Regions from separate parts of the Terrisporobacter glycolicus ATCC 14880 genome, predicted to be linked through region 1. Evidence: riboswitches for the same ligand, from Rfam matches in the RefSeq annotation. Region 1 holds a riboswitch; the other holds the start of a gene.
The links. Region 1 has a riboswitch for glycine ahead of gcvPA (aminomethyl-transferring glycine dehydrogenase subunit GcvPA). Riboswitches for the same ligand answer to the same signal wherever they lie in the genome.

Region 1 (7,822 bases):
GCCGTATTTTATTTAATTAGACTAGATGAAATATGGCTTATATTATATTGTGAAACTTTATATTATGTTTTAATGCCACAGAATAATCCATTAACTTTTATTGCATATAAAGTAAAATAATTAATGAAATATATTATTAGACTCTATTGTAAGAATATATTAATAATAGTAAAATAAAAATACTTATTAAAAAATATTTAAGGAGAGAAAATTATGGCTGAAGATAATAGGTTCATATATTGCTCAAAATGTGGGAAAAAAAGTTCAAAAGATGCTAAGTTTTGTACAAATTGTGGAAATAAATTAATAACAATAGAGGATAGTATAAAAAGTACTACTGAAAATATTAAAGATGCTATAAAAAATAATGAAACATATAGAAGTTTTACAGATAATAATTATGATGAAAATTATAGAGCTGACTTTGATAATAGAGATATGGTTAAATTTATACAAACGAAAGAAGAATATTATATACCTAAATTTAAGGAAATCCAAGAGATATATAAATCTACTAGTTGGAACTGGGCTGCATTTTTCTTCAATTCATGGTGGTTTTTATATAGAAAAATGTATGTTATAGGTTTTGGACTTATTGTAGCAGATATATTAATTGGATTGCTGATGCCAACTGTATCATTAATTGCAAGTATAGCCATAGCAGTGATTTCAGGATTATATGGAAATATAGCTTATTTAAAACATATACAAAAGCAATTAAATTCTTTCACTAATATGGGAGAGGATATAAAGCAAAGATTAATATTAAATAAAGGTGGAGTTAATATAGCAATACCAATAATATTAGCTATAATTACCATAGTTTTTTTATTATTGATAGGTGCATTAGGAACATTTTTATTTATGTTCTCTTCTCCATATTATTACTAAAATTATATAATTTAATAATAATTAAGACACATAAACATTTATGTTTATGTGTCTTTTTTTATTTACATAGAATTATTTATTGGATTTACTGTAAAAAGGTTAATAATCTAATTATTTTAAAAACCTTTGTGCTACAATTTAATTAAGTTATTTAAATTTAATAGATAGGCTAATCAATAGATGATAATAAAAATATATATAAAGAATTTATCATTTTTGATAACTCCACACATGAATCACTTATTTATGTGCTAACCAAATTTAGGAGGAAATTTATGAATAAAAAATTTAATGTTAAAAGACTAGTTCAGACTAGTTTATTAGTTGCATTACAAATAATATTAACTAGATTTTGCTCTATACAAACGCCTATAGTTAGAATAGGATTCGGTTTTTTACCGGTGGCTATAATTGCTATTATGTACGGACCAATATGGTCTGGTGTTGCAAATGGTATAGCAGATATTATAGGTGTAGTACTATTTCCAACAGGAGCTTTTTTCCCAGGATTTACACTTACGGCCATATTGTCGGGAATAGTATATGGAGTATTTTTACATAATAAGGCAGTTACGTGGACAAGAATAATAGGAACTGTTTTAGTTATAGATATAATTTTAAATTTAGGTCTTGATACTTATTGGTTATCTATTTTAATGGGTAAAGGATTTATAGGATTATTACCAACGCGTTTACTTAAAGAAGCTATTATGATACCGTTAAAAGTTATAACAATAGGTATTGTTTGGAAAAAATTTATAGTGAAATTACCTAAATTTTCACAAGCTATATAAGAAAAATGATTTGTATAAGATTTAACCACTGCGAATTTAGATTAAAAATAATAGTTGTTTAGCAATTCATATCAGAACTATAATGGCTAATATTGGGGTAAGTTTTTGATTTTTATTAAGTAACTTTAATGTATGATAAAAGCGATTATAATTTTTATAAGCACTTTTGTATATTTATTACATCTAATTATCTAATGATTTTGAATTGTCGAAAAAATCAGAAAAAATATATAAGAAAATGAACAAAAACAGTTGAAAAATATTATGAACTCACATACAATGATTTTAGAATTAAATAAATCCAAATGATATTTACGAGAGACGTTTTTACTTAGGTAAAAAGGCCGAAGAAGCAATCTGAAAATTGCCATTAAATTTTCAGAGAAACTTTCAGGCAAGAATATCGTAAATTGATGGAACTCTGGAAAGACTTTGCTCATTAAGAGTGAAAGTCACCGACGAAGAAAATGAGATTATCTCGCTAAAACTTTCAGGTAAATGAACAGAGGATATGTGGCTACTACTTGTAGTGTCTGCATATCCTCTTTTTTATGTTTATATAAAAAATGTGATGGGGGAGTAGGAGAATGATAGAATGTATGGAGTTAAAAAGAACTAAGTTATTTTCTACACATGAAAAATTAAATGCAAAAATGTTTGAATTTGCAGGATGGGAAATGCCATTAGAGTATGCAAGTGCAACTAAAGAACATGACTATGTAAGAAGAAGTGCTGGGCTATTTGATGTTTCTCACATGGGAGAAGTTGAAGTCAAGGGAAAAGAAGCATTTAATTTTATACAGTATTTAATTACAAATGACATTACAAACCTGAAAGCAGAAGAGATTATATACTCACCAATGTGTTATGAAAATGGAATGGCAGTAGATGATTTGTTAGTTTATATGATAGAAGAAGAAAATTATTTACTAGTAATTAATGCTGGTAATATAGATAAAGATTATGAATGGATTAAAAATCAAAGTGAAGAATTTGATGTAAATATAAGTAACGTATCTAATTATGTTTCTCAATTGGCAATACAAGGTCCAAAAGCTGAAGAAATATTATCTAAGTTAGTAAATATAAATTTAAATGATATAGAATTTTATAAATTCAAAAATAATATAGAGGTTTGTGGAGAAAAATGTATAGTTTCAAGAACAGGTTATACTGGTGAAGACGGATTTGAAATATACTGCGATGAAAATGTAGTAGAGAAAATATGGAATGATATTTTGGAAGTAGGAAAAGATAGCATAACACCAGCAGGTCTTGGGGCTAGAGATACTTTAAGAGCAGAGGTGAATTTACCTCTTTATGGCCATGAAATAAGTGAAGAAATATCTCCTCTAGAAGGTGGGTTAGGAATATTTGTTAAACTGAATAAAGAAAATTTTATAGGTAAAGAAGCTTTAATTGGTTTAAAGTCACAGGAAACTCAAAGAAAATTAGTTGCTTTTGAAATGCAAGGAAAAGGTATGATAAGAAGTGGCTATGAAGTAGAAGTAGATGATAAAGTTATAGGATTTGTTACTACTGGACTTAAATCTCCTACTTTAGACAAATTTATAGGAATGGCAATTATAGATAGTAATTATGCCAAAGTTGGAAATGAAATAGGAGTAAGAGTAAGAAAAAAACTTGTAAGTGCAGTAATAGTAAAAAGACCTTTTTATAAAAAACAATATAAAAAATCTGAAATAATAAAGGAAGAATATAAGCAATATTCATATATACCAGCGACTCATGAAGATGAAGAAAAAATGCTTAAAGCATGTAAAGTAAATACAATAGACGATCTATTCTCAGACATACCTGACAGTTTAAAATTAAAAAGAGATTTACAGTTAGAAGAATCAAAATCAGAATTAGAAGTTAGTCAAATAGTAAAAAACATAGCAGATAAAAATATAAGTACAGAAGAATTAACTTGCTTTTTAGGAGCAGGGGCTTATGATCATTATGTTCCTTCGATCATAAAACATATTACATCAAGAAGTGAATTTTACACAGCATATACACCATATCAAGCAGAAATAAGCCAAGGAACATTACAAAGTATATTTGAATTCCAATCAATGATAGCAGAAATAACAAAAATGGATATAGCAAATGCATCTATGTATGATGGTGCAACAGCAGCAGTGGAAGGATGCTTATTAGCAGTTTCAAAAACTAGACGTAAAAAAGTAGTAGTAGGAAAAACTGTTCATCCAGAAACAAGAAAAATATTAAAAACTTATTTACAATTTAATAATTGTGAAGTTGTGGAAGTTGATTATGATAGGGAGTTAGGTATGACGGATTTAAATAGATTGAATGAAGTAGTAGACGAGAACACTGCTTGTGTACTACTTCAAAACCCAAACTTTTTTGGTGTTATAGAAGACGTTGATGAAGTGGGTCAAATAGCTCATGGCAAAAAAGCTATGTATGTATTAAGTGTAAATCCAATAACTTTGAGTGTACTAAAGTCTCCAGGAGAAGTAGGAGCAGATGTAGCTGTGGGAGATGCTCAGCCTTTAGGAAATGCATTAAACTATGGCGGACCATATGTAGGATTCTTAGCTATAAAATCAGGTTTAATAAGAAAAATGCCTGGTAGAGTAGTTGGTCAAACAGTAGATAGAGATGGAAATAGATGTTACTGTTTAACTCTTCAAACCAGAGAACAACATGTTAGACGTGAAAAAGCAACTTCAAATATATGCTCTAACCAAGGTTTGTGTGCATTAAACTCAGCAATTTATATGGCAACTATGGGTAAAAAAGGCTATGAGGAAGTAGCAATGCAAAATATACAAAAATCACATCATGCATATAAGAAAATAAGTAAAGGCGGAAAATTCCAGATACTATTTAAAGGAAAATTCTTCAATGAATTTGTGATGAAATCACCAATTGAAATAAAGGAACTAAATAAAAAATTGTTAGAGAATAATATACTTGGAGGATATGATTTAGGCAAAGATTATCCAGAATTGGCAGATTGCACTATGATTTGTGTAACTGAAAAAAGAAGTGCAGATGAAATAGATAAATTAATGAGAATTATGGAGGGAATGTAAAATGAAAGAATATAATAGCTTATTAATTGAAATTTCCAAGGAAGGAAGAAAAGCTTATTCTCTTCCAAAACTAGACGTAGAACTTACAAAACTAGATGAAATGCTAGATCATAATATGATAAAGAAAACTGATTTAGAATTACCTGAATTAAGTGAGTTAGATGTAGTAAGACATTATACTTTATTATCAAATAAGAATTTCGGTGTGGATACAGGATTTTACCCTCTAGGATCTTGTACTATGAAGTATAATCCAAAAATAAATGAAGATATGGCTTCACTTAGCAAATTTACTAATATGCATCCTTATCAGCCAGTTGAAACATCACAAGGATCTTTAGAATTAATGTACAATTTATCAAAAATGTTATGTGAAATAACAGGAATGGATGAGGTAACTTTACAGCCTTCTGCAGGAGCACATGGAGAATATACAGGGCTTATGATGATAAGAAAATACCATGAAAGTAGAGGCGATTTAAAAAGAACTAAGGTTATAGTACCAGACTCTGCTCATGGAACAAATCCTGCCAGTGCAAATATGGCTGGGTTTGATATTATTGAAGTTGAATCAACTAAAAATGGAGCAGTTGATATAAATAAATTAAAAGAAGTACTAAATGATGAAGTAGCTGCATTAATGTTAACTAATCCAAGTACTCTAGGATTGTTTGAAAGAAATATAGAAGAAATAGCAAATCTAGTTCATGAAGATGGAGGACTTTTATATTACGATGGAGCAAATACAAATGCAATTATGGGAATAACTAGAGCAGGAGACATGGGATTTGATGTAGTTCACTTGAATTTACACAAAACATTTGCGGCACCTCATGGTGGTGGAGGGCCTGGAAGTGGTCCAGTAGGAGTAAAAAAAGATTTAATTCCTTATTTACCAGTGCCAACAATAGAAAAAGTAGATGATAAATATATATTAAATTATGATAAAAAGGACTCTATAGGAAAAATTAAAAATTACTATGGTAATTTTTCAGTAATGGTTAGATCTTTTGCATACATCTTAACTATGGGTAAAGATGGACTTAAAAAAGCAAGCCAAATGGCTGTTTTAAATGCAAATTATTTAAAAGAAAAGCTAAAAGAGAACTATGATTTGCCAATAGATGAAGTTTGTAAACATGAATTTGTATTAAAAGGACCTCATGGAGAATACAATACAATGGATATTGCAAAAAGAATGTTAGATTATGGCTATCATCCACCAACGGTTTACTTCCCATTAATAATTAGAGAAGCAATGATGATAGAACCAACTGAAACAGAAAGCTTGGAGACTTTAGATAAATTTATAGAAGCTATGAAATCCATAGCAAAAGAAGGAAGAGAGAGCCCAGAACTATTGACTTCAGCTCCTCATAACACTATTATTAGTAGAGTTGATGATGCAAGAGCAGTGAAAAAACCTATATTAACTTGGAAGAATAGATAAAAAATTAATATACCTAAAAAAATACCTAAGTAGTTATATAATTATATATTTCTTAGGTATTTTTTATTATAGTGTATAATAAGAAAATAAATATGTATTGGAGGATAAAAAATGTTCAAAATAGATGAAATAATTTATGATTGTCCAGTAGAAGCTTTGTCTAATATATTAGGTAAAAAATGGGTTGCAGTTATAATCTGGGAGATAAAAAGTGAAAAAATAAGATTTGGAGAGCTACAAAGGAAAATAGAAGGTTGTAGCAAAAAAATGTTAACACAGCAATTAGATTTATTAATTAATAATAAAATAGTTGTAAAAGAGAAGAAAACTATAAATAACACTATGGAGTCTACTTATTATTTAAGTGATAGCGGATTAAAATTACTTCCTATTATGGAGAGTATGATTCATTGGAGTAACAGTAACTTATCTTGTGACAAAGAGCATAAGTAGTTACAAAAAAGTGCCTAATTGAGTCATATTAATAATCTTGTTACTATTTAATCGAGAATAATAAAAGAGATAACAGGGGGACTTAATATGATAAATAAATATGATGCTATAATAATAGGATTTGGAAAAGGTGGAAAAACTTTAGGTGCTGATTTAGGCAGTAAAGGTTTAAAAGTAGCTTTAATAGAAAAATCTAAACAAATGTACGGAGGAACTTGCATAAATGTGGCATGTATTCCTACTAAATCTTTAGAGAATCAAGCTAGTAAAATTAGAAGACACAATCTTAATGATTTTAATGAAATGAAATTAAAATATGAACAAGCCATAGAAAATAAAGACGCTTTAACAAAAAAGCTAAGAATGGCTAATTATAATAAATTAGATAAAAATGAAAACATAACAATATTTACGGGAGAGGCATCTTTTGTAAATGAAAATACTGTGGAAGTTAACACTTTAAATGATGAAAAAATAATATTAGAAGGTGAAAAAATATTTATAAATACAGGTTCTAAGTCTTTTATACCAAGTATAAAAGGTATTGAAAACACTCAAATAGTTTATACGAGTAAAACTTTAATGAATTTAAAACAATTGCCTAAAAAAATAACTATAATAGGGGCTGGATTTATAGGACTAGAATTTGCAGGTATTTATAGTTCTTTTGGTAGTGAAGTGACAATAATAAATACTCATGATACTATTCTTCCTAAAGAAGATGAAGACGATGTAGCTGAAATAGTAAGTATACTTGAGAAAAGAGGAGTTAAGATATTAAATAAAGTTTCAATTAAAGAGATAATAGAAGAAAATAATGTTGCAAAAATACAGTACACTGATGGAAATGAAGAAAAGGAATTAATAAGTGATATAATTTTAGTGGCAACAGGAAGAAAAGCAAATATAGAAAACCTTAAACTTGAAAATGCAGGTGTAAAACTAAATGATAGAGGATTTATAAAAGTAGATAACACTTTGCAAACTACGACAAAAAACATATGGGCAATTGGAGATGTAAATGGGGGGCCTCAATTTACTTATATTTCTCTAGATGACTATCGTATAATTGTAAATCATTTATTTGGAGATAAAACTAGAAAAGTCAGTGATAGAAAAAATATACCTAGTGCCTTATTTCTAGATCCTCCTTTTGCTAGAGT
Region 2 (7,822 bases), 1.7 Mb from region 1:
ATATCAGAAGAAGGCAATAAAAAGGAAAAATCACAAGAAGAAGCAATAAATGAAGCATTGAAAGGTTCAAATGCAAAAGAGACTAACTTTGATATGCTTAAAGTAGATGACAAAGGAACTGTAGTTATCAAGCAAACAGAATATAATAAATTAGCTAAAGATAAAAGTCTTAAAGTGGTTGACCTTTCTGGTGATGAAGCCATGATTATACCTAGATATGATGGGATAAAGAATTTATCATATTTAAACAAGCAAAAAGAAGTAAAGGAATTTAAAGCAAAGGATATTGATATAAAAATAAAAGGTGTTCTTAATAAGAAAATCTTAATAACTGGACTTTTTAAGAATCAGTTTGTTGTAAGTGATAAAACTTATGAAAAATTATCTAAGGATAGTAAAATACTAAAAGTAAATGGTTATGATTATGAAAGCAATAAAAATATACAAAATAATGTGACTAGATTATTTAAAAATAAGCTATTTTCAATTAGTAATGATGACAGATTATATTACTTAATTGGAAAAGATGCTTATGCAGAATAATAGTTTTAAAATTAATTAAAGAATTAGCTGATCTATTGTAAAGATAGTAATAATACATTGATGTACTATTACTATCTTTTTTATTTAAGTGTACTAATAATGGGTATATAAAGGAAATACTATTTAAGGATATTTAATTATTGAATAAAAGGAGAAATATAATGAGCAGAAAAATAATCTTTAACTTAGCTATGAGTATAGATGGATATATAAGCGATGAAGATGGTGGATTTGATTGGATTGTGGGAGAGGATAATAATTCACTGGATACTAAAGGACAATTTGAGTTTAATAAATTTTTAGAAACTTGCGATACAATAGTGATGGGAAGAAAGTCTTATGAAGATATACCTAGAGAAACTTTTGATGAATTTTCAGATAAAAAAATTTACTTAGTTACCAATAAGAAACTTAATATAAATAAAGATAATGTGGAGATTATAAATGGAGATATTGTTGGAAAAATACTTAACCTAAAAAAAGAAGAAGGAAAGAATATATGGATATTTGGTGGTGCAATTTTAGCAGATACATTCATAAAATCTGATGTTATAGATGAGTACATAATCGGTATAATTCCTTGTATATTAGGTAAGGGAAGAAAGTTATTTTTGGAAAATAATCCAACTATAAATTTACATTTAAAAAATTATAGTTTCTCAGGTGGAATTGCAGTATTAACTTATACAAAAAGATAGAATTATATTAAAAAATGATATTTGTATAAACCTACACTAAAATGGAATAATAAATTTAAAATGAAAAATAATATTATTTATAAATATAAGGAGTATGGATATGATTTTAGATAAGGAAAAATATATAAAAGTTAGAGCAGCTCAGGCACAAGGAGCTAGAACGGTACAAGATGTTAAGGTCATGACAGATATAGTTATAGAAAATGATGAAGAATATAGAGAAATTGATAGGGTAGTACAAAATGTTTGTAAATGCCAAAATGTATCTGTAAATGAAGTTGTAGCAGCGGTTAAAAGTGGTGCACAAACAGTAGAACAAGTTATGGAAGAGACTAAAGCAGGAACTGGTTGTGGTAGATGTAAAGGAATAATAGAAAATATATTAAAAAATAAAAAATAATTGTATTAAAAAAGCCTTAGTAAATTGAAAACAATTACTAAGGCTTTTTATATGTAAAATATACATAAATTTAAAGAGTAATCTAAATTATATATTGACAATGAAAATATATATTATAAAATATAAATAGTAAAATAAATATGATCGGATGAGAATAATCTTAGACATTACTTAAATGTAAGGCCGAAGAAGCAAAAAAAAGAATTTATCTTAATCTTTTTTGAAACTGACAGGCAAAAGGAAGATTATTTGACGAAGCTTTGGAGAGAACGGATACCGTCGCCTACGTGGCTATAACCAACTGGCAAAAGGACAGAGTAATAAGATACTTAATTTTAGTATGCTTATTATTCTGTCCTTTTTTGCTTTTGAAAAATCATATTTATGTATAAATGTATATTTATAAATTTAAATAAGGGAGATATAAATTATTATGAGAATGATGTTAGTAGGATCAGGAGCAGTAGGAGAATCAATACTAAAAATACTGCAAAGTAGAGAAAATTATAGAGAATGGTTAGAATTTGTTTTAGTTGCGGATTATAATTTAGATAGAGCTAAAGAAGTAATAGAAAATTTAAAGGAAAAAGAAAATTATAAGGCAGTTCAAGTTGATGCTAAAAATAAAAATGAGATGATTGAATTAATTAAAGAGTATAATATAGATTTTGTAATGGATTCTGCGGCTCCATTTGTAAGTAATCAAATATTTGATGCTGCTTATGAGGGTGGAGCAAGTTATGGTAGTATGGGAACATGGTCAGTACCTATGGATAATCCTAAATTTGGTATAGGAATAGAAAATAGCTATATAGAGCCTATGACCAAGTACAACTTTGATAGGCATGAAAACTGGAAGAATAAAAATCAAATGGCTTGTATATGCATGGGTATAGACCCAGGTGTAGTAAATGTATTTGCAAAATATGCTGCAGAGTATGAATTTGATGAACTACATGAAGTGCATGTAAAAGATGGTGGAAACTTAGAAATACCAGGTGCCAAAGAAAATGATATAACTTTTGGATTTAATGTATGGACTATTTTAGATGAAGTTATGAATCCTAATGTGGAGTATAATAAAGACAAGGGTGGATTTATAGTGGAAGATGCTTTTAGTGGAGAAGAAACATTTATAATGCCTGAAGGTGTTGGAGAAAATAATTTGATAAAAGTAGAACATGAAGAAGTAGTTACTATGCAAAGATATTTAGGTAAATATGGTCTTAAAAAAGCTACTTTTAAAATAGCTTTAGACCCATCTTTAGTAAATGCTTTAAAAGTAATAGATTCATTAGGTCTTAGAAGTATACACCCTGTTGATGTGGGTGGAGTAAAAGTAGTGCCAAGGGATGTAGTTGCAGCATGTGCTCCGCAACCAAAAGAGATAGGTGATGAAATGATAGGCATGATGCTTGTTGGAGTTCATTGTATAGGTATAAAAGATGGAAAGAAAAAAGAAATTTTTATATATCAACCATTTGAAAATAAACAATCAATAAAAGATTGGGGCATGCAAGCAGTAGTAGCTCAAACAGGATTTGGTGCAGCTCTTACTATAGAACTTATTGCTAGGGGAATATGGAAGGGAGAAGGAGTATTTTCACCAGAGTATTTTAATCCAATTCCATACTTAGATTTAATGAAAGAAACAGGATTTAGATACGAAATAATAAATATGTAAATTAAAAAACTACAGTTTCTCATGTTAATATATATCAATAAAATTTATATTTACTCAAACTTTATAGAAAATATCAATTTCAATAAATATTTTTTATATGTTACTCTTATAATTGAATTAAGTTAAATTAAGACAAAAGAGGAGAGAAAATGAGTATAAAAATCGATATTATTTCAGGATTTTTAGGTGCTGGAAAAACAACTTTTTTAAATGAGTTTGTTAAAAATACAGATGAAAAAATTGCTATTATTGAGAATGAATTTGGGGATATGTCTATAGATAGTGATTTAATAAAGGGAGATTTTATAATAAAAGAATTACCATCAGGATGTATATGTTGCAGTTTAATAGGTAACTTTAAAGAAGCAATATTATCCCTAATTGAAGAAACTAGTTTAGATAGAATTATAATAGAACCTTCTGGAGTTGCCATGTTATCAGACATAATTAAACTGTGCCAAGATATATGTAAGTATTCAAAGAAAGAAATGATAATCAATAATGTAATAACAATAGTAGATTTATGCAATTTTTATGAGTATGAAGATAATTTTGGAGATTTTTATTTAAATCAAATTAAAAATGCAAACATTATACTACTTAGTCATTTTGAAGGAGTGAACAAAAATGAGCTTGAACCTATTATATGGAAACTTAGTGACTATAATGAGCAAGCCTATATAATAGAAGAAGATTGGTATTTAAAAAGAGAATTAAACTTAAAACATTATATTGAAGCTTTAGAAATAAATAGAGTTGTTATAAAAGAAAATTTAAATGATACAACTAGAATTAAGAAGTTATTGAAATCTACTACAATAGATAAACCTAAGGTTTTTACAGAAGAAGAATTAAAAGAAGTATTAGAATTACTAAATGATAAAAAACAGGGATATGTATTAAGGGGAAAAGGAATAATTCAAATTGAAAATGGTAAAACTGTTCATTTTGACTTTACTCCAAGGAATTATTCTTATGAATATATGAATAAAATATGTAAGACCAAAGTAGTCATAATAGGACTGCTATTAAATACAAAATTATTAAAAGAATTATTTTTAAATGAGAATTAAAATAATTATAAAAAATAAGGAGCTGTGGTACAAGTATTAAAAGTTGTTGTACTACAGCCCTTTTTAGGATTATTATTTATTTAAATCAGCTAAGTCTTTTGCTATATTAGCAGCAACTTTAGCATTGTTGTAAACAAGTTCTATATTAGAGGCAAGAGATTTTCCTTCAGTTATAGTTTTTACTTTATCTAATAAGAAAGGTGTAACTTGCTTTCCACCTATATGTTTCTCTTCAGCTTCTTTTAAAGCAGATTCTATGGCATTAGTTATGGTATCATAATCCATTTCAAATTCTTTAGGTATTGGATTAGCTATAACCATACCGCCTTTTAGATTTAAGTCCCACTTAGCTTTTAAAGCTTCAGCTACTTCCACAGAAGAGTCTACTCTGTAGTCAACACCAAATCCTGATTTTCTAGTGTAGAAAGCAGGCATTTCTTCAGTTCCAAACCCTACTACTGGAACACCGTGAGTTTCTAAGTATTCTAAAGTTAAACCAATATCTAATATAGACTTAGCTCCAGCACATATAACAGCAACATTAGTATTAGCTAATTCTTCTAAGTCAGCAGATATATCCATAGTAGTTTCGCCACCTCTATGAACTCCACCTATTCCACCAGTAGCAAACACTTTAACACCAGCAAGATCTGCAAGTATCATAGTAGTAGCAACAGTAGTAGCTCCAGTTAATTTTTTAGATATTATAAATGGTAAGTCTCTTCTAGAAGCTTTAACTACATTTTTGCTTGTAGCTAATAATTCTATTTCTTCTTTAGTTAAACCAACTTTTAAAACTCCATCTAGTATAGCTATAGTTGCAGGAACTGCACCATTTTCTCTTATTATATTTTCAACAGTACTAGCCATTTCAACGTTTTGTGGGTATGGCATACCATGAGATATTATTGTAGATTCTAAAGCAACAACTGGTCTTCCTTCCTTAACGGCTGCTTCAACTTCTGGATGTATTTGTAAATATTTTTTTAACATTATATTAACTCCTTTATTGTTTTATTTATTAAATCCTCGCTTAAATTAGGATTGATTGTATCTTTATGAGATAGTGCTAAAATTGATGCTCCAACAGAGAACTTTGCAGTTTGCTCTATATCAAGATCATTCATAAACCCATAAACTATACCGGACATAAAAGCATCTCCAGCTCCAGTGGCATTTATTATATCAATTTTTATACCAGGTATGTGAAGTGTTTTTTCTTTGTTAGCACAATACACACCATCACTACTTAGTGTTATAAATACACTTTTAACACCTTTTTCTATAAAGTATTCACAAGATTTTTTAGCATTATCTAAATTTTCTATTTTAATTCCAGATAATGTTTCTGCTTCATATTTGTTTAATTTGATTCCTTCGAACCTATTAAGTATATCTTTTATTTTTATACATTTAGAAGTAGAAACAGTATCTACGAAAATTGGTAAATGACTGTGATTTCTTGTGATAAAATCTATAGTTTCCTTAGATAAATTAGTATCTAAAACTATGGCCTTGGAGTCATCTATTGATTTATGTTTTGAATGAATGAAAGTTTCATCCAGTTTTTCAATGATGTCCATATGACTTATGGCAAGTTGCATATCTTTTGAGTGGTTTAATATAGAAACATAAATTGAAGTAGAGTATTCATCTGATACAAAACAATCATTCACATCTATATTTAGATTTTTACACTCAGAAAGAATAGTATTTCCATATAAGTCATTTCCTATAGCTGAAATAAGTTTAGTATTAACATTTAGTCTACTTAAATTTTCTGCTATATTTCTGCCAACTCCACCCATAGATATATCAACCCTACCAGGATTAGAGTCATGCATTATTAGAGGATTATTTGGAAAACCTTGAATATCCATATTTGATCCACCAATAACTGTAACGTAATTTTCTTTTCTTAAAATGTAACCTTTGCCTAAAATCTGTCCTTTTTTCATTAAATTAGTTATATGAACAGCCACAGAAGCACGAGATATATTTAACATATCTGCCAGTTCTTGTTGTGAAATCATAGGATTACTTTTTAGGATTTGTAAAATTTCTTTTTCTCTATAAGTCATTTAATCACCTAAAATTAATATTTGTTTATGTGCATAAACATTTGTTGAGGATATAATAACATCATTTATTATAAAATACAATATTATTTTTGCGATATTGAATAAATAGTATGTATTAAATAAGAAAAATGATGAATGTGATACATTAATTTGGTATTTAATGTAAATAAATAAAACTAGACTTATAAAAGATTATGTATACTGTTTAAAAAAACTATATATGTATTTTCAAAGGAAATTAAGAATATTTATAATATAGAAGATATTTTACAAATAGGAGGTAGTATATGGATAAAAAAGAAAGAAATGAAGTGATAATATGAGTAGTAAAAAAATAGAACAATTTGAAATAGAAAATAAAGAAATAAGAATAGAAAGTACTCATTTAGAGAGGCGGTTTAATTCCCAAGAAACTTGCTACAAAACTAGTGAGCTGAATCTTAAATTAATAGATAAATATGGTAGAGAGTATAGTGATAATAATAAAATTATAGAGAAAGTAAAAAGGCTTATAAAAATAGGTAAGATTATAGCAATTAAAGGATTAGAAGGGTTTTACTTAGTTTGTGATGGAACAAATCACAAAGCCATAGCAAATTTGAGAAAAAGAAAAAATATAAAATCAAAATCTTTATCATTGATGATGAAAGATATTGATGAAGTTAAAAATCATTGTTATCTTAATGAAAAAGAAAAAAGTCTGCTAAATAGGAGCGATAATCCTATTGTTATTCTAAAAAAGAAAAACAATAACCTACCTAATAATATTTCCTTTAATAAAAATTCTTTAGGAGTGATGTTACCATATACAACTATTTATAGTATGTTATTTGATGATGAACTTAAAACACTAGTAATTACAAGTGGTAATATAAGCAGTATGCCTATGGTATATGAAAATAAAGATGCTTTGGAAACTTTAAAAAATGTTGCAGATTTTTTTGTGGTTCATAATAAGGAAATTGATGTACCAAGAGAAGAATCTGTATTAAAAGTACTTTTAAATGAAGAGAGAATAACAAGAGTTGGAAGAGGGTATGATTTTATTAATTTAAAAGATACTTATGTAACCAAAGCAAATGTTAATCATAATCACGCTCATATAGTAAGTTGTATGTTTGAAAATAATATAACAGAAAAAGTTATAGGATTGTGTTTTGATGGAACTGGCTGTGAGGAAGATAGAAATTTATGGGGTAGTGAGTTTTTAATTTGTGACAATAAAAATTTTAAAAAAGTAGGTCATTTAAAATATATGAAAATGGCTGGAGGAGACAATGCGACTAAAGCGCCTTGGAAGATGGCAGTAAGTTTACTTGAATCATGGTCAAGTAATAAACTAA

Region 2: another riboswitch for glycine. It lies ahead of TEGL_RS11255 (saccharopine dehydrogenase family protein); the one in region 1 lies ahead of gcvPA (aminomethyl-transferring glycine dehydrogenase subunit GcvPA).

The regions. Positions count from the first base shown of each region.
Region 1 is NZ_CP117523.1:604,023-611,844, forward strand. Features, by position in the region: gene TEGL_RS03125 (DUF2628 domain-containing protein) at 214-891, shown strand; gene TEGL_RS03130 (folate family ECF transporter S component) at 1,167-1,685, shown strand; glycine riboswitch at 1,991-2,101, shown strand; gene gcvPA (aminomethyl-transferring glycine dehydrogenase subunit GcvPA) at 2,273-4,756, shown strand; gene gcvPB (aminomethyl-transferring glycine dehydrogenase subunit GcvPB) at 4,758-6,206, shown strand; gene TEGL_RS03145 (winged helix-turn-helix transcriptional regulator) at 6,318-6,659, shown strand; gene TEGL_RS03150 (dihydrolipoyl dehydrogenase family protein) at 6,747-7,822, shown strand, end outside.
Region 2 is NZ_CP117523.1:2,274,247-2,282,068, reverse strand. Features, by position in the region: gene TEGL_RS11270 (hypothetical protein) at 1-543, shown strand, start outside; gene TEGL_RS11265 (dihydrofolate reductase family protein) at 705-1,241, shown strand; gene TEGL_RS11260 ((2Fe-2S)-binding protein) at 1,342-1,641, shown strand; glycine riboswitch at 1,790-1,896, shown strand; gene TEGL_RS11255 (saccharopine dehydrogenase family protein) at 2,075-3,325, shown strand; gene TEGL_RS11250 (GTP-binding protein) at 3,475-4,398, shown strand; gene TEGL_RS11245 (pseudouridine-5'-phosphate glycosidase) at 4,471-5,391, opposite strand; gene TEGL_RS11240 (PfkB family carbohydrate kinase) at 5,391-6,479, opposite strand; gene TEGL_RS11235 (Sua5/YciO/YrdC/YwlC family protein) at 6,799-7,822, shown strand, end outside.